3 regions of the Rhizobium sp. P1_C7 genome follow, and region 2 is predicted to be linked to each of the others. Evidence: predicted binding sites of a transcription regulator. Region 2 holds the regulator's gene; each other region holds the start of a gene.
What was found. The regulator PhoB, encoded in region 2, activates phosphate uptake and scavenging genes when phosphate is short. The targets are predictions, from matches to a motif close to TGTCATNNANCTGTCAT.
Positions count from the first base shown of each region.

Region 1: a site for PhoB is predicted at 3,083-3,099, ahead of AC1D2R_RS26195 (esterase-like activity of phytase family protein). Genes of this name have one in related genera too.
Region 3: a site for PhoB is predicted at 2,292-2,308, ahead of AC1D2R_RS04070 (LTA synthase family protein). Genes of this name have one in related genera too.

Region 1 is NZ_JBFUAL010000022.1:48,883-54,779, reverse strand. Features, by position in the region: gene AC1D2R_RS26200 (aldo/keto reductase) at 1-766, shown strand, start outside; gene AC1D2R_RS26195 (esterase-like activity of phytase family protein) at 834-3,032, opposite strand; gene AC1D2R_RS26190 (DMT family transporter) at 3,136-4,035, opposite strand; FMN riboswitch at 4,116-4,264, opposite strand; gene hupB (DNA-binding protein HupB) at 4,389-4,664, opposite strand; gene lon (endopeptidase La) at 4,872-5,897, opposite strand, start outside.
Region 2 is NZ_JBFUAL010000001.1:468,047-473,943, reverse strand. Features, by position in the region: gene argF (ornithine carbamoyltransferase) at 1-80, opposite strand, end outside; gene AC1D2R_RS02370 (acetylornithine transaminase) at 129-1,328, opposite strand; gene AC1D2R_RS02365 (GcrA family cell cycle regulator) at 1,756-2,289, shown strand; gene phoB (phosphate regulon transcriptional regulator PhoB) at 2,364-3,047, opposite strand; gene phoU (phosphate signaling complex protein PhoU) at 3,084-3,797, opposite strand; gene pstB (phosphate ABC transporter ATP-binding protein PstB) at 3,841-4,656, opposite strand; gene pstA (phosphate ABC transporter permease PstA) at 4,671-5,897, opposite strand, start outside.
Region 3 is NZ_JBFUAL010000002.1:190,692-196,588, reverse strand. Features, by position in the region: gene AC1D2R_RS04075 (DUF1003 domain-containing protein) at 1-262, opposite strand, end outside; gene AC1D2R_RS04070 (LTA synthase family protein) at 349-2,277, opposite strand; gene AC1D2R_RS04065 (TolB family protein) at 2,533-3,366, shown strand; cobalamin riboswitch at 3,392-3,575, shown strand; gene bluB (5,6-dimethylbenzimidazole synthase) at 3,616-4,311, shown strand; gene AC1D2R_RS04055 (DUF2865 domain-containing protein) at 4,315-5,397, opposite strand; gene AC1D2R_RS04050 (NADP-dependent malic enzyme) at 5,525-5,897, opposite strand, start outside.

The DNA.
Region 1 (5,897 bases), on a different contig from region 2:
CGGGCGGCCCATGGTCGCAACCAAGGCCGGGCGCCGACTCAGCCCGCACGTGGCCGATGGCTACACCAAGGCCAGTATCGAGAGCTTCATCGATCGCAGCCGCGCGAACCTGCGTGCAGATTGCCTGGATCTGGTACAGCTTCACTGCCCACCGACGGATGTTCTCTATCGTCCCGAGGTCTTCGAGGGACTGAACGAACTTCAGAAAGCCGGCAAGATCATGGGCTACGGCGTAAGCGTTGAGAAGGTCGAGGAGGCATTGAAGGCGATCGAGTATCCGGGCGTCGTGAGCATCCAGATCATCTACAACATCTTCCGCCAGCGACCTGACCATCTGTTCTTCCAGGAGGCCCGCCGGAAAAACATCGCGGTCATCGCACGCGTGCCTCTCGCAAGCGGACTTCTGTCCGGCAAGATCACCAGCCAGACGAAATTCGCGAGTGACGATCATCGCAACTTCAATCGTCACGGCGAAGCCTTCGACGTCGGCGAGACATTTGCCGGCGTGCCATTCGAAGTCGGCCTCCAGGCAGTGGAGGAAGTGCGCAAGCTCGTTCCTGCCGGCGCATCGATGGCTGCCTTCGCGCTCCGCTGGATCCTCATGAGCGACGCCGTGACCGTCGTCATCCCCGGCGCGCGCAACGAAGAGCAGGCCAGGGCCAATGCAGCAGCGGCCCGCCTTGCGCCACTGTCTCATGACGTGATGGAAGCCACACGTGACATTTACGAGCGGCTTATTGCTCCGCATGTGCACCAGCGGTGGTAATCTCCGCGATCTAAACTGGGAATGGCCGAGTTCTACCCGGCCATTCTCACTTCCATCGGACCTGTTCTCAGTTGATGCCGACGAGGTCGACCGGGAAGAACAGTGTTTCGCCGGACGAGTCGTCAACGCCGTCATTGTCGGTTACCGCATAGGCCTTGCCGGAGGCGTCGAAGGCAAATCCTTCGAGCTTGTCGAGCACATAGCCGTTGGTAGCTGTTTTGAGTTCCCCCAGGAAGTCATGGACTTCGACCTTGCTGACGACCGGCAGCTCGCCACCAAGCTTGGCGGGCTTCAGGTCAGCGATTGCGACTTTATAGAGCTTCTTTAGCTTTGCGGTATCGCCGATGAGATTGTCCCGCTCGATGATATAGACGCTGCCGTCGTGGGCGGAGATCTCAGATAGGCCGATCCAACCCGCCGCGGACTTGTCGAGCGGGTAACGGACGGCGCCCCATTCCTTGCTCTTCGGCCTGTAGGACACGAGCTTGACGAAACCCTTCTCGTCGTCCTTCCATTCCCGCTGCACCGCCATCCAAAGTGTAGCGTCATCGCCGGAGCCGACAATCGTCACACCCTCGAAGCCGTAACGGATTTCGTTGTCCGTCAACTCCTTGGGCAGCGCGATCTCCTCCTTGATCTCTCCCTTCGGGTTGACGTGATAGAGCGCATGCGGCACCAGCTTTTCACTATTGCCTTCGGACGCGAGCCAGAACCAGCCCTTTTCGTCGACCGCGATGCCCTCGATGTCCAGTTTCTGGGCAGGCTGGCCATCGCGCTTGACGGTCAGAGCCTCGGTGATCACGGCCGGCTTCGTGGTGGCGTCGATCGTGTAGATTGTCGGCTGCATCCCGAGAACGCTATCGCTGACGGCAAACAAATGGCCCGGCTTTTCCGGCACCGCCGCTAGCCCTGAGAGAGCTGCAAAGCCCACCGGGTTGCCATCCTTCTCGGCAGCGACGATTTGCGGATAGGACTTTGCACCTTCTGCGAACTCGTAGAGCATGACATGCGAGCGCGGACCGCCGTCTTCCCCCAGGTCAACTTCATTTGCCGTGGCAAAGAGGTTGCGGGCAGGTATGGCGACGGCTCCTTCAGGTGAAACGCCGGATGGAAGCAACTGGGTGAGTTCAGGCTCCGCACCCGTGTCCTTAAAGACGCCGACGACCGAGGCGCGCTCGGCAAGCACAAAGAAATAGGGCTGGCCGCCGAAGGTCGCCGCTTCAAGGCCTTCAGGCTCGACACCCTTGGCGGCCGAACGCTTCTCCGGATAGTGACCGATGTTTGCGACCGCGCGCTCGAAGGACGCCCCGGATTCGTAGAGAGCCCTGCCTGTTTTGTCGAAGATCGTGAAGCCGCGCGAACCACCCTGGTAATCGCCTTCGTTGGCCACGACCAGACGGTCGTCGTCCAACCATTTTACGGCGTCAGGCTCGCGCGCAACGCCCTTCAGCTCGCCGGTGAACCTCAGCGCGCCGTCGCGCTTGGTGTCGATGCCGGCCAGATCGGTGCCGCCGGCGGTAAAGTGCGTCTTAACCTTGGCGGTCGTTGCGTCGATGATGACGATCTCGTTGTTCTCCTGCAGCGTCAACGCGATTTCGTTCTGACTGTTGAACGAAACGAACTCAGGCTCTGGATCTTCGGGTGCAACACCCGCGAGACCGGTGAGTGAGACATGCTGGATGGTAGCACAATCGACAGCCCCATTCTTAACCTGAAAGAGAACGAGGTCCCCCGCCGGCATTTGCGGAATCTTGCCCTCGTTAACCTCTTCGTCACGCTCGTTCTCGACGGCAATCGCACCAAGTGTCTTGTCCTTGTTGAGTGCGATGGAGTCCGGCTGTCCGCCGAGTTCGCAGGTGCCTTCGATTTTCTTCGACGCCACGTCCACGATCGCCAGACGGCCAGACGGTGTTGCCTTGCTCTTCGAGGTATTGACCGCGACCAGGGCCTTGCCTGCTGCTGATGCAACGGATGTCGGTTCACCGTCCATCATCAAGGCGCCACCAGCCTTCGGCGACGCGGCGTCGGAGATATCCACGAAGCCGATCGCGCCCAAGGGGCTGTCGCTGTAGATCAGCGTCATGCCATCATCCGTGGCGGTGACGATCTCCGCCGAAGTGGTCGAGAGCTTGTCCTTGTCGGCAGGCAGGTTGGACGCCACCGGAAAGGATGCGATGCGGTTGAAGACCGGCTCTGCGGTTGCCGGAAGGGCAACGGACGTCAGGAACACGGCAGCAAGCGCTGCCTTGCGCGAAAAGGTTGTCATGAAATCCCCCTGCGTCGAAATGTCGAACCCGTGCGTTGTGCGCGACGGTCGTAACAGCGGCATGACAAGAGCTGACTTTTTTAGCCGGCGGTCAGGCGCCGCGCTAGCGCTCGCGCTTCATCTCGGTTCGCATGATGAGAAGCGACGCGCCGAGAATCAACAACGCACCGAGCCACAGGTAGCCCGCCGGCGCGTACCCAAAGAAGAGCCAGCCGGCCAGAACATTCAGCGGCAGCTTGAGATCGTCGAATGGCTGCACATAGGCTGCATCGGCGGCGGCGTAGGCGAGCGTCAGGAAATACTGCGCCATGGCCGTTAGCAGTCCTGCGGCGAGGAACAGAGCCAACGCCAGCCCCGTCGGCACGCTGAACCCCGCGACGAGCGCAAGGCCGCCGTTGATCGGCGTCAGAAGGACCAGCAGCCACACCGTGATCGTCTCGGGTCGCTCTATGCCCGTTAGACTTTTGGTGATGAGCGATGAAGCGCCCCAGAGGAGAGCAGAGAGGATCGGCAGGAAGGCTGCCCAGGTGAAACCGTCCGACCATGGCTGCAGGATGATCATTGCGCCAGCGAAGCCTAATCCCGTTGCTGCCCAGCGAGCGGCGCCTACCTCCTCTCCAAGGAAGAGCCTTGCGCCCATGATGATGAAGAATGGCGACGTCATCACCAATGCAATCGCCTGCCAGATCGGCACAACAGCGAGCCCGGCAATCCAGGCCTGGACGCCAAGTGCCGCCAAGGCTACTCGGCTGACGTGCTGCCAAGGATAGCGCGTCCGCATCGCTGGGAGACCGACCTTCTTGAGGAACGGTAGCGAAAAAACGAGCGCGAATGCATACTGCCAGAAGGCCGTAGAAGCCGATGGAAATGCAAGCTTCATCGTCAGCCATTGCGTAACGACGTTGAGGGTCGCGAAGGCAATTCCAGCAAGCACCATCCAGCCAGCTCCCGCCACGGCACGCGATGCGGGAAGTGCAAGGGAAGTCTGATTCATGTCATTCATCCACACAAAAAGACCAACACAAATCAGGACGCATGAGCACAACGACCGACGCCAGGCAGACCCTGCCCTTCATGCGCTTTGCTCATTCTCTTTCATCCGGAAAAACCGTCGGCTCCGGAATCACACCGGATCTGCTGATCCCTTGCCGCTTTGACCGGCAAGGCGCTCGCGGGCTTGAGCAGATGCTCTTACCGCCGGTGGGGAGTCTCAACCCGCCCTGAGAACGTCCAATTGCGTAGTTCAGAGTCGCGGCGACGGCAAGGTCCTTGGAATGCGAAAAGGGTCCGGCTTGCGCCGAACCCTTCGAATGACTTGCGCTGCCGGTCTCGTTACCCGGCAGCCAAGAAAACCTATCAGCCGTTAACGGCTTCCTTCAGGCCCTTGCCGGGCGTGAACTTCGGCACGTTGCGAGCCGGAATGTCGACTTCTGCGCCGGTGGACGGATTACGGCCCTTGGTGGCAGCGCGATGGGAAACGGTGAAGCTACCGAAACCAGCGAGGCGAACGTCGCCCTTGCCCTTGAGTTCAGCCTGGACAACTTCGAAAACTGCATCAACTGCAGAAGCAGCGTCGGTCTTCGAGAGTCCTGCCTTTTCGGCAACTGCGGACACGAGTTCATTCTTGTTCATGTTTCCACCCCTTTCTAAATGGTTCGAAACGACTCAAATCTATAAGCTAGGCGCAGAATAAGGTTCATCAGGCCCGCCGAACCCCAAAGACCCTGCAACCAAAGGAAATGCAAGCGCCTACACGTGGTTTTCACAAAAAAAGGCTGGCGAAAACGCCAGCCTTTTCAGGGTTTTTAAGCAATTTGGCACGAATGTGGCAAACAGGGCTCAGTGAGCTATGGTTGCGCCCGTTTCATCGAGCCCTTCGACCGTCGCGATGACCGGGGTTTCCACCGTACCATCCCACTCGATCGGCTCCGGTCTGCGGATCAGAGCATGCTTGATCACCTCGCCCATGCGGGACACCGGGATGATCTCCATGTTATTTTTCACGTTGTCCGGAATCTCCGCCAGATCCTTGGCGTTTTCTTCCGGAATCAGCACCTTCTTGATGCCGCCGCGAAGCGCCGCAAGCAGCTTTTCCTTGAGCCCACCGATCGGCAGAACGCGACCCCGAAGAGTGATTTCACCGGTCATGGCCACATCCTTGTTCACAGGGATGCCGGTCATGATCGAGACGATCGCGGTTGCCATGGCGACGCCGGCCGACGGACCGTCCTTCGGCGTCGCGCCTTCCGGCACGTGCACGTGGATGTCGCTCTTGTCGAAGAGCGGCGGCTGGATGCCGAAATCGACGGCACGCGAGCGAACATAGGATGCCGCTGCGGAAATCGATTCCTTCATGACTTCTTTCAGGTTGCCGGTAACGGTCATGCGACCCTTGCCCGGCATCATCACGCCTTCGATCGTCAGCAGTTCGCCGCCGACTTCCGTCCACGCAAGACCCGTGACAACGCCGACCTGATCCTCGCGTTCGGCTTCGCCGTGGCGGAAGCGCGGAACGCCGAGATAGTCGTCGATGTTTTCGGCCGTGACATGAACGGATTTCGACTTGCCCTTGATGATCTCGGTGACCGCCTTGCGGGCGAGCTTCATCAATTCGCGCTCGAAATTACGAACACCGGCTTCGCGGGTGTACTGCTGGCTGATCGCCATCAGGGCATCATCGCTGACCGAGAATTCGTGCGGCTGAAGCGCATGTTCCTTGATGGCTTTCGGCAGCAGGTGCCGCTTGGCAATCTCGCGCTTTTCGTCCTCGGTGTAGCCGGCGATACGGATGACTTCCATGCGATCCATCAAAGGCGCCGGAATGTTCAGCGTATTCGCCGTCGTGATGAACATCACGTCCGAGAG
Region 2 (5,897 bases):
GAAATGGCGTCGTTCATGATGACTCTGAGGTCGGATGCCGTGACTGCAGAGAGATCGAGGAAGTGTTTGGGGGAAGCCATGTGTCTTTACCTATCAAGCCCGCCGTCCGGCTGGGCACCTTAATCCGTTCAAGCCGTCTTCTTGATCTTGGAAGCGCGCACGCTCTCGGCGGCGCGCTCAAGTCGGACGAGCCCTTCGCGGGCTTCGTCCGCGGTGACGACGAGAGGCGGGAGCAGGCGGATGACATTGTCGCCCGCCGGGATCGCCAGAAGATGAGCGGCACGAATCGCCTGCAGCAACTCCGTCGATGGCACGGCTGCCTTGACGCCGAGCAGAAGGCCTTCGCCGCGCACATCCTCGATCACATCGGGAAAGCGGTCCTTGAGCGACGCCAGACCCTGGCGGAAAACGAGGGAAACGTCATTCACGTGCTGGAGGAAGCCGTCTTCGAGAACGACGTCGAGCACGGCATTTCCGACAGCCATGGCGAGCGGGTTGCCGCCATAAGTCGAACCGTGAGTGCCGGCCTTCATGCCCGAGGCTGCCTCGGCCGTGGCAAGGCAGGCGCCGAGAGGGAAGCCGCCGCCGATACCCTTGGCAACCGCCATGATGTCAGGCGCAATGCCGGACCACTCGTGGGCAAACAGCTTGCCGGTGCGGCCGACGCCGGTCTGGACCTCGTCGAGGACGAGCAGCAGGCCGTTCTCGTCGCAGAGCTGGCGCAACGCCCTCATGAACTCGTTGGTCGCCGGACGGACACCGCCCTCGCCCTGAACGGGCTCGATAAGGATAGCCGCCGTTTCGTTGGTGATGGCCGCACGAACGGCTTCGACATCGCCGAACGGAACCTGATCGAAGCCAGGCGCCTTGGGACCGAAGCCTTCGAGATACTTTTCCTGTCCGCCGGCGGCGATCGTCGCCAGCGTGCGGCCGTGGAACGCGCCTTCGAAGGTGATGATATGGAACCGCTCGGGATGACCCTTCGAATATTGGTAGCGGCGCGCGGTCTTGATCGCGCATTCGAGCGCTTCGGCGCCAGAGTTTGTGAAGAACACCTTTTCCGCGAAGGTTGCACTGGTCAAACGCTTGGCCAGCGTTTCCTGGCCGGCGATCTCATAGATATTGGAGAGGTGCCAGACCTTGTCGGCCTGTTCCTTCAGAGCGCCGACGACATGCGGGTGGCCATGGCCGACGGAGGTCACGGCGACGCCCGCACCGAAATCGAGATATCGTTCGCCAGTTTCGGTAATCAGCCACACGCCCTCTCCTCGCTCGAACCGCAACGGGGCACGAGAGTAGGTATCATAAAGCGGCGCGGCTTCAGCCATGGCGCGATCTCCTGTCATTGGCAAACGAGCAACCGGACTCCGGCTAAGAAGCGGGTCCGAAAAATTAAAAATGCCGCCTTTCGGCGGCGAGCAGCACTATTTACTTTTCGCACTGCGATGTCAACAAAACTGAGCTTTTACTGCATGCGTCAAGCTGCCATTCGGGTCACCCTGACCTATCAACAGCTAATGTTGCAGAAATGACTCTCACGCCCAGCAAGTTGGGGAAAACTTGAGATTCGATTCTTCGGGATTCAACCGACTCTTGTCACGGAGTCGGCCTCACACTAGGTTAAAACTCAATTACTAGACTGCATGCGGCGGAACTAGTCACCAACATCGAGCAAGCGTTTGTTGCTTCGGATGCGTCCGAGGCAGCGGTGAAGGATTCTGCCTACACCAACGCAATTAAGGCGGAGACAGGGGCATGAACTGGACAGACGAGCGCGTTGAAAAACTGAAAAAGCTTTGGGCCGAAGGCCTTAGCGCCAGCCAGATCGCAGCACAGCTTGGCGGAGTCAGCCGCAATGCTGTAATCGGCAAGGTCCATCGGCTGTGCCTGCCGGGCCGCGCCAAGGCTGGCGGCACTGCGGCAACCGCGAGAACACCCAAGCGCGCCACATCGGCGCCGCGCGCTCCGAACTACGCATCCCGGATCGCCACCCGCACCGTCACTCGCCAGCAGGGCGCGACGTTGCTGAAGGAAGACATCGAAATCGATGCGATCGAGGAGGTGAGCTACCGTCCTTCTTCAAATGTCGTCCTGCCGATCTCGCGGCGCCTCGGCCTGACGGAACTGACCGAGCGCACCTGCAAGTGGCCGGTCGGCGATCCACTGAAGGACGATTTCCACTTCTGCGGCTGCGAGTCCCCGGACTCCTCGCCCTACTGCACCTACCACCAGCGCATGGCCTACCAACCGGTCAACGAGCGCCGCAGGGCAGCCAACCGCGTCGCCTGATCCGGAAGCCGGATAAACAAACAGAAACGGGCCTTCGCGGGCCCGTTTTTCGTTTGTTGTGGCACTGAAACAGCTCAGACTTCCATGGAGTACCCGGCACCGCGAACGGTGCGGATGACATCCTGCATATTGGAGAAGTTCAACGCCTTGCGCAGGCGGCCGACGTGGACATCGACGGTGCGTTCGTCCACGTAGATGTCATGGCCCCAGACGCCGTCCAGAAGCTGCGAACGCGAGAAAACGCGACCAGGCGAAGCCATCAGGAATTCCAGAAGGCGGAACTCGGTCGGGCCCAGGCGGACTTCGCGGCTCTTACGATGGACACGGTGCGTTTCGCGGTCGAGTTCGATATCGCCGCATTTCAGCAGAGACGACAGAACCTCGGGCTTTGCGCGGCGCAGCATCGCCTTGACGCGAGCAACGAGCTCCGGTGTCGAGAACGGCTTGACGACGTAATCGTCGGCGCCGGTCGAGAGGCCGCGAACGCGCTCATTCTCCTCGCCGCGGGCCGTCAGCATGATAATCGGCAGACGTTCGGTTTCCGGCCGCTGACGCAGCCGCCGGCAAAGCTCGATGCCAGAAACGCCGGGCAGCATCCAATCGAGGATCAGAAGATCGGGCGTTCGCTCCTGAAGCCTGATCTCGGCCTCATCTCCGCGCAGAATGGTATCGACCTCGAAGCCTTCGGCCTCGAGGTTATAGCGAAGAAGCACGCTGAGCGCCTCTTCGTCTTCAACAACTGCAACTCTTGGGATCATTCGTTTCGGTCTCCTGGGGATGCGGTTCCGGAACGGTTATTCCGTGACAGCACCAACGGTGTTGGCGGTGTCGTCCTTCGGACGTTCGCCTTCCGGCTGGGCGCCGGTCGCCATGTAGTAGATGGTTTCGGCAATGTTGGTGGCGTGGTCGCCGATGCGCTCGATGTTCTTGGCGCAGAAAAGGAGATGCGTGCAGCTGGTGATGTTGCGCGGATCTTCCATCATGTAGGTCAGCATCTCGCGGAAGAGCGAGGTGTACATCGCGTCGATTTCCTCGTCGCGCTCGCGGATCGATTTCGCCTTGTCGGCGGCGCGGCTGGTGTAGACGTCGAGCACTTCCTTGAGCTGGACGAGCGCCAGTTCGGAGAGGTGTTCGAGGCCACGGGCAAGCTTGCGCGGAACGCCGCTGCTCTGAACGGCAATGACGCGCTTGGCCGTGTTCTTTCCAAGATCGCCAACGCGCTCCAGGTCGGCCGCGATACGGATCGAGCCCATGATCTCGCGAAGGTCGGCAGCCATCGGCTGGCGACGGGCGATAGTGATGATCGCCTTGTCCCCGATCTCACGCTCCGCGTGATCGAGGATCACGTCGTCGGAGATGACTTTCTGTGCAAGCGACGTATCGCCGTTGACCAGCGCGCGGACGGCGTCCGACACCATCTGCTCGGCGAGGCCGCCCATTTCCGAAATACGGCGGGACAGGAATTTCAGGTCGTCGTCATAGGCGGAGTAGATATGTGTCGATGCCATAGGGCTTATCCTTGAATGTCCTGAGGGTTTCCGACGCCGGCGATCAACCGAAGCGGCCCATGATATAATCCTGGGTGCGCGGGTCGTCCGGGTTGGTGAACATCTTGTCGGTATCGTTTTCCTCAACGAGGTTGCCGAGGTGGAACATGGCGGTGCGCTGCGAAACGCGGGCCGCCTGCTGCATCGAGTGCGTGACGATGACGATCGTGTAGCTCTCGCGCAGTTCGTGGATGAGTTCCTCGACCTTTGCGGTTGCGATCGGGTCCAGCGCCGAGCAGGGCTCGTCCATCAGAATGACCTCCGGGCTGACTGCGATAGCGCGGGCGATGCACAGACGCTGCTGCTGGCCACCGGACAGGCCGGTTCCCGATTCATGCACGCGGTCCTTCACCTCGTTCCAGAGGCCGGCGCGCTGGAGGCTCTGTTCGACGATCTGGTCCATGTCGGACTTGGCCTTGGCGAGACCGTGAATGCGCGGGCCGTAGGCGACATTTTCGTAGATCGTCTTCGGGAACGGGTTTGGCTTCTGGAACACCATGCCGACGCGGGCGCGCAGTTCGACGACGTCGATATCCGGATCGTAGATATCGTCGCCGTCGAGTGTGATCTTGCCGGTGACGCGGCAATTGTCGATCGTGTCGTTCATGCGGTTCAGGCTGCGCAGGAAGGTGGACTTGCCGCAGCCGGACGGGCCGATGAGAGCCGTCACGGTGTTTTCGCGGATGTTCAGCTTGACGTCGAAAAGCGCGCGCTTGTCGCCGTAGTAAACCGAGACGTCCTGGCCGATCATCTTATACGGAATGGTATTCATCTTCTGATCAAGCGCCTTCTCAACTGCTGCTTCCGTCAACATGTTCATGATGTTTACTCCGTTTACCAGCGGCGCTCAAAGCGACGACGCAAGAGGATGGCTCCAAAGTTCATGACGATCAGGAACAGGAGCAGGACGATGATGGCGCCTGAAGTGCGCTCGGTGAAGGCGCGCTCGGCTTCGTTGGCCCACATGTAGACCTGCACCGGCAGAGCCGTGGAAGGGTCGAGCGGGGTGGTCGGAGCATTGGCCACAAAGGCGACCATCCCAATGAGGAGCAGCGGCGCGGTTTCGCCGAGCGCGTGCGCCAGACCGATGATGGTGCCGGTCAGGATACCGGGCATGGCAAGCGGCAGGACGTGGTGGAACACCATCTGCATCTTCGAGGCACCGAGTCCGAGGGCTGCGGCCCGGATGGACGGCGGTACGGCCCGAAGCGCTGCGCGGGTTGCGATGATGATCGTCGGCAGCGTCATCAGGGTCAACACCAGACCGCCGACCAGCGATGCCGAACGCGGCAGGCCTGCGAAGTTGATGAAGACCGCAAGACCGAGGAGACCGTAGACTATCGATGGAACGGCGGCGAGGTTGTTGATGTTGACCTCGATCAGGTCCGTGAGTTTGTTCTTCGGCGCGAACTCTTCGAGGTAGATCGAAGCGGCAACGCCGATCGGCAGCGCGAGGACGAGAACGATCAGCATCAGGTAGAGCGAGCCGATGAGCGCGACGCCGAGGCCGGCGGCCTCAGGACGGCTGGAGTTGCCATTGACGAAGAGACCCGTGTTGAATTCCTTGTGCAGGGCGCCGCTGGATGCGAGCTGGTTCATCCAGCCAACCTGCCGGTCGTTTACCTTGCGGTTCTTCTCGTCGACCTTGAGATCGATCTGGCCCTTGTTGGCAGAGTCGATGTTGGCGTCGGCGAGCAGGGTGACGTCGACAGTCTTGCCGATGAGCGACGGGTCGGCGACGACCATGTCGCGCAGCACGACCGGAGCGCCCTTGGATATCATTGCCGTTGCGTCGCGCACTTCGGGACGGCTGGCGGCGTTGACACCCAGCATCTTGATCATCGCGTCGCGGATCAGAACCGGGTAGTTGGCGGCAACCAGCACCGACGGATCGGTGGCGCGCTTGTTGTTCGGATCGAGCGTCTTCTCGCTGAACTCGATCGGCAGCGTGATCGCCGTCTGCTGGAAGGCGGTGTAGCCTTTGCCGACGATGGTGGTCAGAAGGATCGCAAGGAAAATCAGGCCGAAGGAAATGGCAGCGATGCCATAGGCCTGGAACCG
Region 3 (5,897 bases), on a different contig from region 2:
TCGTGAGGACAATCGTGTTCACGACGGACCAGAAGACCAGAAAGACCAGGAAGGCGGAAATGAAACCCCAGGAACCGCCGATGCGCGCAATCGAATCAGACAATCGCTCGCCGAGCGAAGCCTCCGCCTGCAGTGCCGCGTTGATATCGGTCGATATGATCTTACGTTCGTGCGCCTTGGCTAGAACGCGCTTCTCGATATCGCCAAGCTCGTCGGCGGACTTGTCAAAATGAAGGTGTACGAAGTTGGGCAGGTTGTGCATGGATCGACTCCCGATACTCTATTCCTAGTTCGGGGCGAGTATTCCGTTATGCAATGAAATTGCAATGCGGCATGCAGCGCAGTGATTCAGGAGCCCGGATTGCGGATCAATGCGTGCTGCGGGAAAAAACGGTCGAGCGTGTGAGCTTTACCGAACATGATGTCGTGCTGGATATAATGATAATCGCGCACGAGCGGATCGAGAGTTTTGGAATCGAGAACCCAGTCTGGCGAGGGCGTATTGTCGCGCGCGATAAGCTGATAGCGGTCCACGACCGCATATTTCCTCTGAACTCGTCCGAGGAAGCCGGTGTAGTATGGGTGCTCGTAGCCCGCGAATTTAAGCAAATGATAAGGAAGCAGAGACGGGCTGATAGTGCCGATGTCAGCCTTTGATCCCTTCTTGTTGGACCAGATGACCAGCGGTGTCTCGTGTTCCTGCTTCATGACGCTGACTGATGCCTTGCGGGTGGCCACCTGGTCGGGCATGTAACCTGTATCCATGTAAACATTGCCAAGCGGCGGAAGATGATCGCCCCAAAGCACGATGATGGTCTCACGCTCGCGCTTCTCTGCCCAATCCACAAGCATCTTGAAGCTATCGTCGGCCTCCTTGACCCCCTGGGTATAGGTGGCCAGCGTGGCGCGGTCGGCATCCGTCAGATTACCCAGAATATCGATCGTGTTCTTGCTATAGCGGTTGGCTTCGTACGGACCGTGTCCCTGCAAGGTGACCGCGAAGAAGAAGAAGGGGCGATCCATCCCATCCGCCTCCTGCATGATCTCCTTCATCAGGGAATCGTCGGAGGCGAAGATGCCGCGCTTTTCCATCGCCGGCATAGTCTCTTCGCTACGAAACTCCTCGAAGCCGAAATCCTTGTAGACCTCGTTTCGGTTCCAGAACCACCCGCTGAAAGGATGCAGCGCACGCGCCGCATAGCCTTCGCCCCGAAAGAAGGTCGCAAGCGATGGTAGATCGGTGCGGACGTACTGCTGATAGGGAATGCTGCCGTACGGAAGAAACGCATTCGAGAAGCCAGTCAGTGCCTCGAATTCGACATTGGCCGTCATGCCACCGAACTCCGGCGAAAAGACATAGCCGGATTGGGCTGCGCGGATATTCGGCAGCGGATCTTCCGACAGCTTCAGCGTCTTCAGCCGCGTCGGATCCCAGAAGGATTCGCTCATCAGCATGATGACGTCGGGCTTTTCACGCGGGCCACTCAGATAGCCGTAATTGCGGGCGGGAATAGCGTCGAGAGCTTGCGCACCGAAGCCGGCGGGAACAGCAACGTCGGCCATCGGAATGTTGAAGATGAAGGCGAGGATAAAGCCGTTGCTACGATAGTTTTCCTTCTGGTCCCACATCATCGGTACGACCTGCAGACGATCGCGGATCCACGAATACTGGGAGTAATCCATCAGAGAGGCGAAGGCCGCGATAATCGGCAGGCCAAGGCAAAGGCTTCTCGTGCGGCTCTTGCTCGACAACTTCGGGAAGTGGCGCCACGCAAAACGCCAGGCCAGCACGATCCCGGTGACCGAAAGCAGGATACCGACGGCAAGCGCCACGGCCGAAAACGGACGGTCTCGGACCATGACGGGCAGTAATTCCATGATTTGCCGCCCGAAAAGCACATCCGAGGGATAGAGTGGATCCGAGAGATAATGCTGCTTCTGATTGGACACGAAGGCTGGTACGAGCACCCCCGGTAGAACGATCAGCACGGAAAGAAACCGCCGACTGAACACCGCGTCCAGCGACAGCATCAGCACCGTCAGCATCACCACAGTCGTGATACCGGGACGAGCCGTTGACGTCACGAACTCGCGGACGTCGGCAACACCGCCACGTGCGATTGATTCGACTGCGATGGTAGCCGCAAGGGCTATCAATGCCGAAATCGCAATGCTGATCCCACCGCGCAAGGCGGTCGGGCGACCGCTTGCGCCGACACGAGTGTAAAACGACGCGACGCGCATTGCCGCTTCGGACCTCAGGACTTGCGCGATCAACGGTGAAACTCCAGTGTCATCAAACCTTCACCGAACTGTCACATCTGGGTCATGAACGCTAGATGAACCGATTAGGTTTCCGGCATATATGACTTTTCTGATCAAATTGTGCTCGAAATTTTTGCATCGTTGACGCTGCTTTCGACGGGCCGAATCGGGCGGAGGCAGAAATATCCGCCGAGACATGTCCTTGCGCGAGGGCAGGCGGTGGAGTAGTTCAAGCCTGAGTTTGATTTGAGTTTGAGGAGGCGTTGCGTGCGCAGTTCCGTGGAGATCTTTAATGTTCGGACTGGCCTGCCCCGGATCGTCTGGCAAACCGATCAACTTGTCGAAGCTCCGAATTTTTCACCCGACGGCACCTACCTCCTGCTGAACGGGGACGGGCTTCTTCACCGTCTCCCACTCGACGGTTCAGGCAGCGTCGAGAAGGTCGATACCGGCTTTGCCATCGCATGCAACAACGATCACGGCATCTCTCCAGATGGGTCACAGATCGTCATTTCCGACAAGACTGAATTCGGAAAGTCGGCGATCTACGTTCTGCCTGTGGGCGGCGGTATTCCCCGCCTGGTTACAACGAACCTTCCGTCCTATTGGCATGGCTGGTCACCTGACGGTCAGGAACTGGCCTATTGCGGCATCCGCGACGACATCTTCGACATTTACACGATCCCGTTCAGCGGGGGCGCAGAGAAGCGTCTCACCCATGGAGAGGGCCGTAACGACGGGCCGGACTATTCCTTTGACGGCAAGTGGATCTACTTCAATTCCAGCCGCACCGGTATCATGCAGATCTGGCGCATTCATCCGGATGGGACGGGGCTCGAGCAGATCACGCAAGACGACTACGGCAACTGGTTCGCCCATCCGTCGCCCGGCAATGACAAGGTGCTGATCCTTTCCTATGATCCTCACGTTTTCGACCATCCGCGCGACCTGAATGTCAGGCTGCGGCTCATGGATATGGATGGTGGCAATCTGACGACACTGTTCGAACTCTTTGGCGGGCAGGGAACGATCAATGTGCCCAACTGGTCACCAAACGGTTACGAGTTCGCTTATGTCAGATATTTCCCGGTATCCGCCTGATCGATTGCGTTCGGCGACGTTTCGCGACATAGGTTACTCGTCAGGTGCCCGCGTGATCGCGGGAGAATCGGGAATTCGGTGCAAGGCCGGAACGTGCCCAACGCTGTAAGGCTGACGTTTGCCGCTCAAATGCCACTGGCTCCGTGCCGGGAAGGCGCGGCACACGGATGACGCCAAGTCAGAAGACCGGCCCGACAATCATAGACTGACCGCGTGGACGGCGGGCGGTTGTGTTGTTGGGGATTGACGATGCGACCAGACCATTCTGGCTCTCTACCGAGAGCTGCGGCCTTCTCTGCGGACGAACGCATGGCGGTCTACAAGGCAATTGAGACGCGAAGGGACGTTCGCTCGGAGTTTTTGCCTGACATTATTCCGGACGAAGTCATCAAGCGCCTTCTGCGAGCGGCGCACCACGCACCGTCCGTCGGCTTCATGCAACCGTGGAACTTCATACTCGTGCGCGACCGGGACGTAAAGTCTGCCGTGTGGGATGCCTTCAACCGCGCCAATCTGGAGGCCGCCGAGATGTTTGCCGGCGAACGGCAACAGGCCTATCGATCGCTGAAGCTGGAAGGCATCCGCAGCGCTCCGCTTGGAATCTGCATCACCTGCGATCCAGATCGCTGCGGCGACGTCGTGCTTGGACGGACGCACAATCCGCGGATGGATTCCTATTCGACGGTCTGCGCGGTACAAAATCTCTGGCTGGCCGCGCGAGCGGAAGGGATCGGCGTCGGCTGGGTGAGCATCTTCCACGAAGCCGACCTCAAGCAGATTCTCGGCGTGCCCGAGCGGGTCGAGATCGTTGCGTGGCTCTGTGTCGGCTATGTTGACCAGCTCTACGAGGAGCCTGAACTCGCCGTCAAAGGGTGGCGACAGCGAACGCCAGTCGCGGAGTTGATCTTTGCCGATCGGTGGGGCAATGGCGAGGAATTCAAATAGCCGCTACCGCTGCTGCGGTTGAGCGCCTGGGGTCGCCGGGTTCTTGAGGTCGATTTCCCCCCGATCGCCGGCCAGGAATTGCGGTCCGATCTGGCGCACCTTGCCGCTTTGCGGATCATAGGGTCGGTCGGGCACCTGCGATTGCGGGGCAGGCGCCACTATTGCAGGCGCCTCCTGCTTCCTGGTCTCTATAGTGGTGATCGAACCCTTCCGGGGCACTTCGGTGGCCGCGTTCTGGTTCTTTCGCATTCGTTCATAGTAAGCGGGGAGGTCGCAACTACAGGACGATTTTTCTCCAGGCTTGCGGTTCTTGTAGGCAAAGGCGTTCGGCATCGCGCTATAGGGCGTGCCCGTCGCCGTGGAGATCATGTCCGACGTCTCCCCAACGGAGACATCGTGATAGAAAAGCTCCGTATCGACTCCCGGACACATTTTCGCGCAAGTGTCGGCGTCGCGAGCGAAGTCCATGGAGGTCGCGTTGGAGCTAAGCGGGAAGAAGCCTCCATCGCAGGTGCGCACGCAAACCGTGTTGAGATGCGAGAGGGGTTGCATCCCGGGCGCCGCGTAAGACCTCCGGCCCTGGCCGCCGCCGAGCGGTATGAACGTGTCGCTACGCATCGCCTGATCGTCGATACTCGGGGCCGGTGCATATTCGGGATCGTCGGAGAACGACGGCTCCGCATTGCAACTGTTGGCGTCGAGGGCCGCGATCAGTTCGTTGCGGGTGCGGGTATCTTCGCTCTGCGCCCGCAGCTCGTCGCGGCGCTGCTGCAGGTCGCTGATGTTATCGACCATCTTGGCTTCCGCCTGCTCAAGCTCGCTACAATATTCGGCGTTGTCGCCGCCGATTGTCACCATACTGCCGGCGCTGCATCCATTGCGCCGCAGATCGCTTCTAACTTTTCGAAGCTCGAGGTTCTGCTCGGCGATGGCGCTGGCATACTTGCGGACCTCCGGCGTGGTTCCTATCACCAGCGGCAGGTCAGCAAGACGCGCCCGCAGCTCACCACAGATCGGCGCGACTTGCGCATAAGCCGGTGTCGAAAGGGCAATCAGGAACGCAAAAGGCAAATTCCAGCGCGTCAAGGCATCGTCCCGTGGATGAGCAAATACCAGTGGATCGTGGCGGTTGTCCGCCATCTTATTCCCAATAACCTGTCTATCTTAACAAGCTGCCGTTGAAATCCTAACGCACTTCCCGATTTCTGCCAACTCAAGCCGGCTGAGAAGCCTCCACGACGGCGAGCGCTGCCATATTCACCACTCCTCGGGAGGTGACCGAGGGCGCCAGGATATGGGCCGGCATCGCCGCGCCGAGCAGGATCGGACCGACATGCAGACCATCGGTCATAGACTTGACGACGCCCAACGTGATGTTGGCGGCATCGAGGTTTGGAAATACCAGCAGGTTGGCTTCGTCGTGCAGGGTCGTGTCAGGCATAACACGCTTGCGCAACGCCTCGGAGATCGCGCTTTCGCCGTGCATTTCGCCATCGACTTCCAGCTCGGGCGCGCTATCGCGAACCAGCTGCAACGCGGCACGCATCTTCGTCGCGCTTTCGGATTCCCGCGAGCCGAAATTCGAA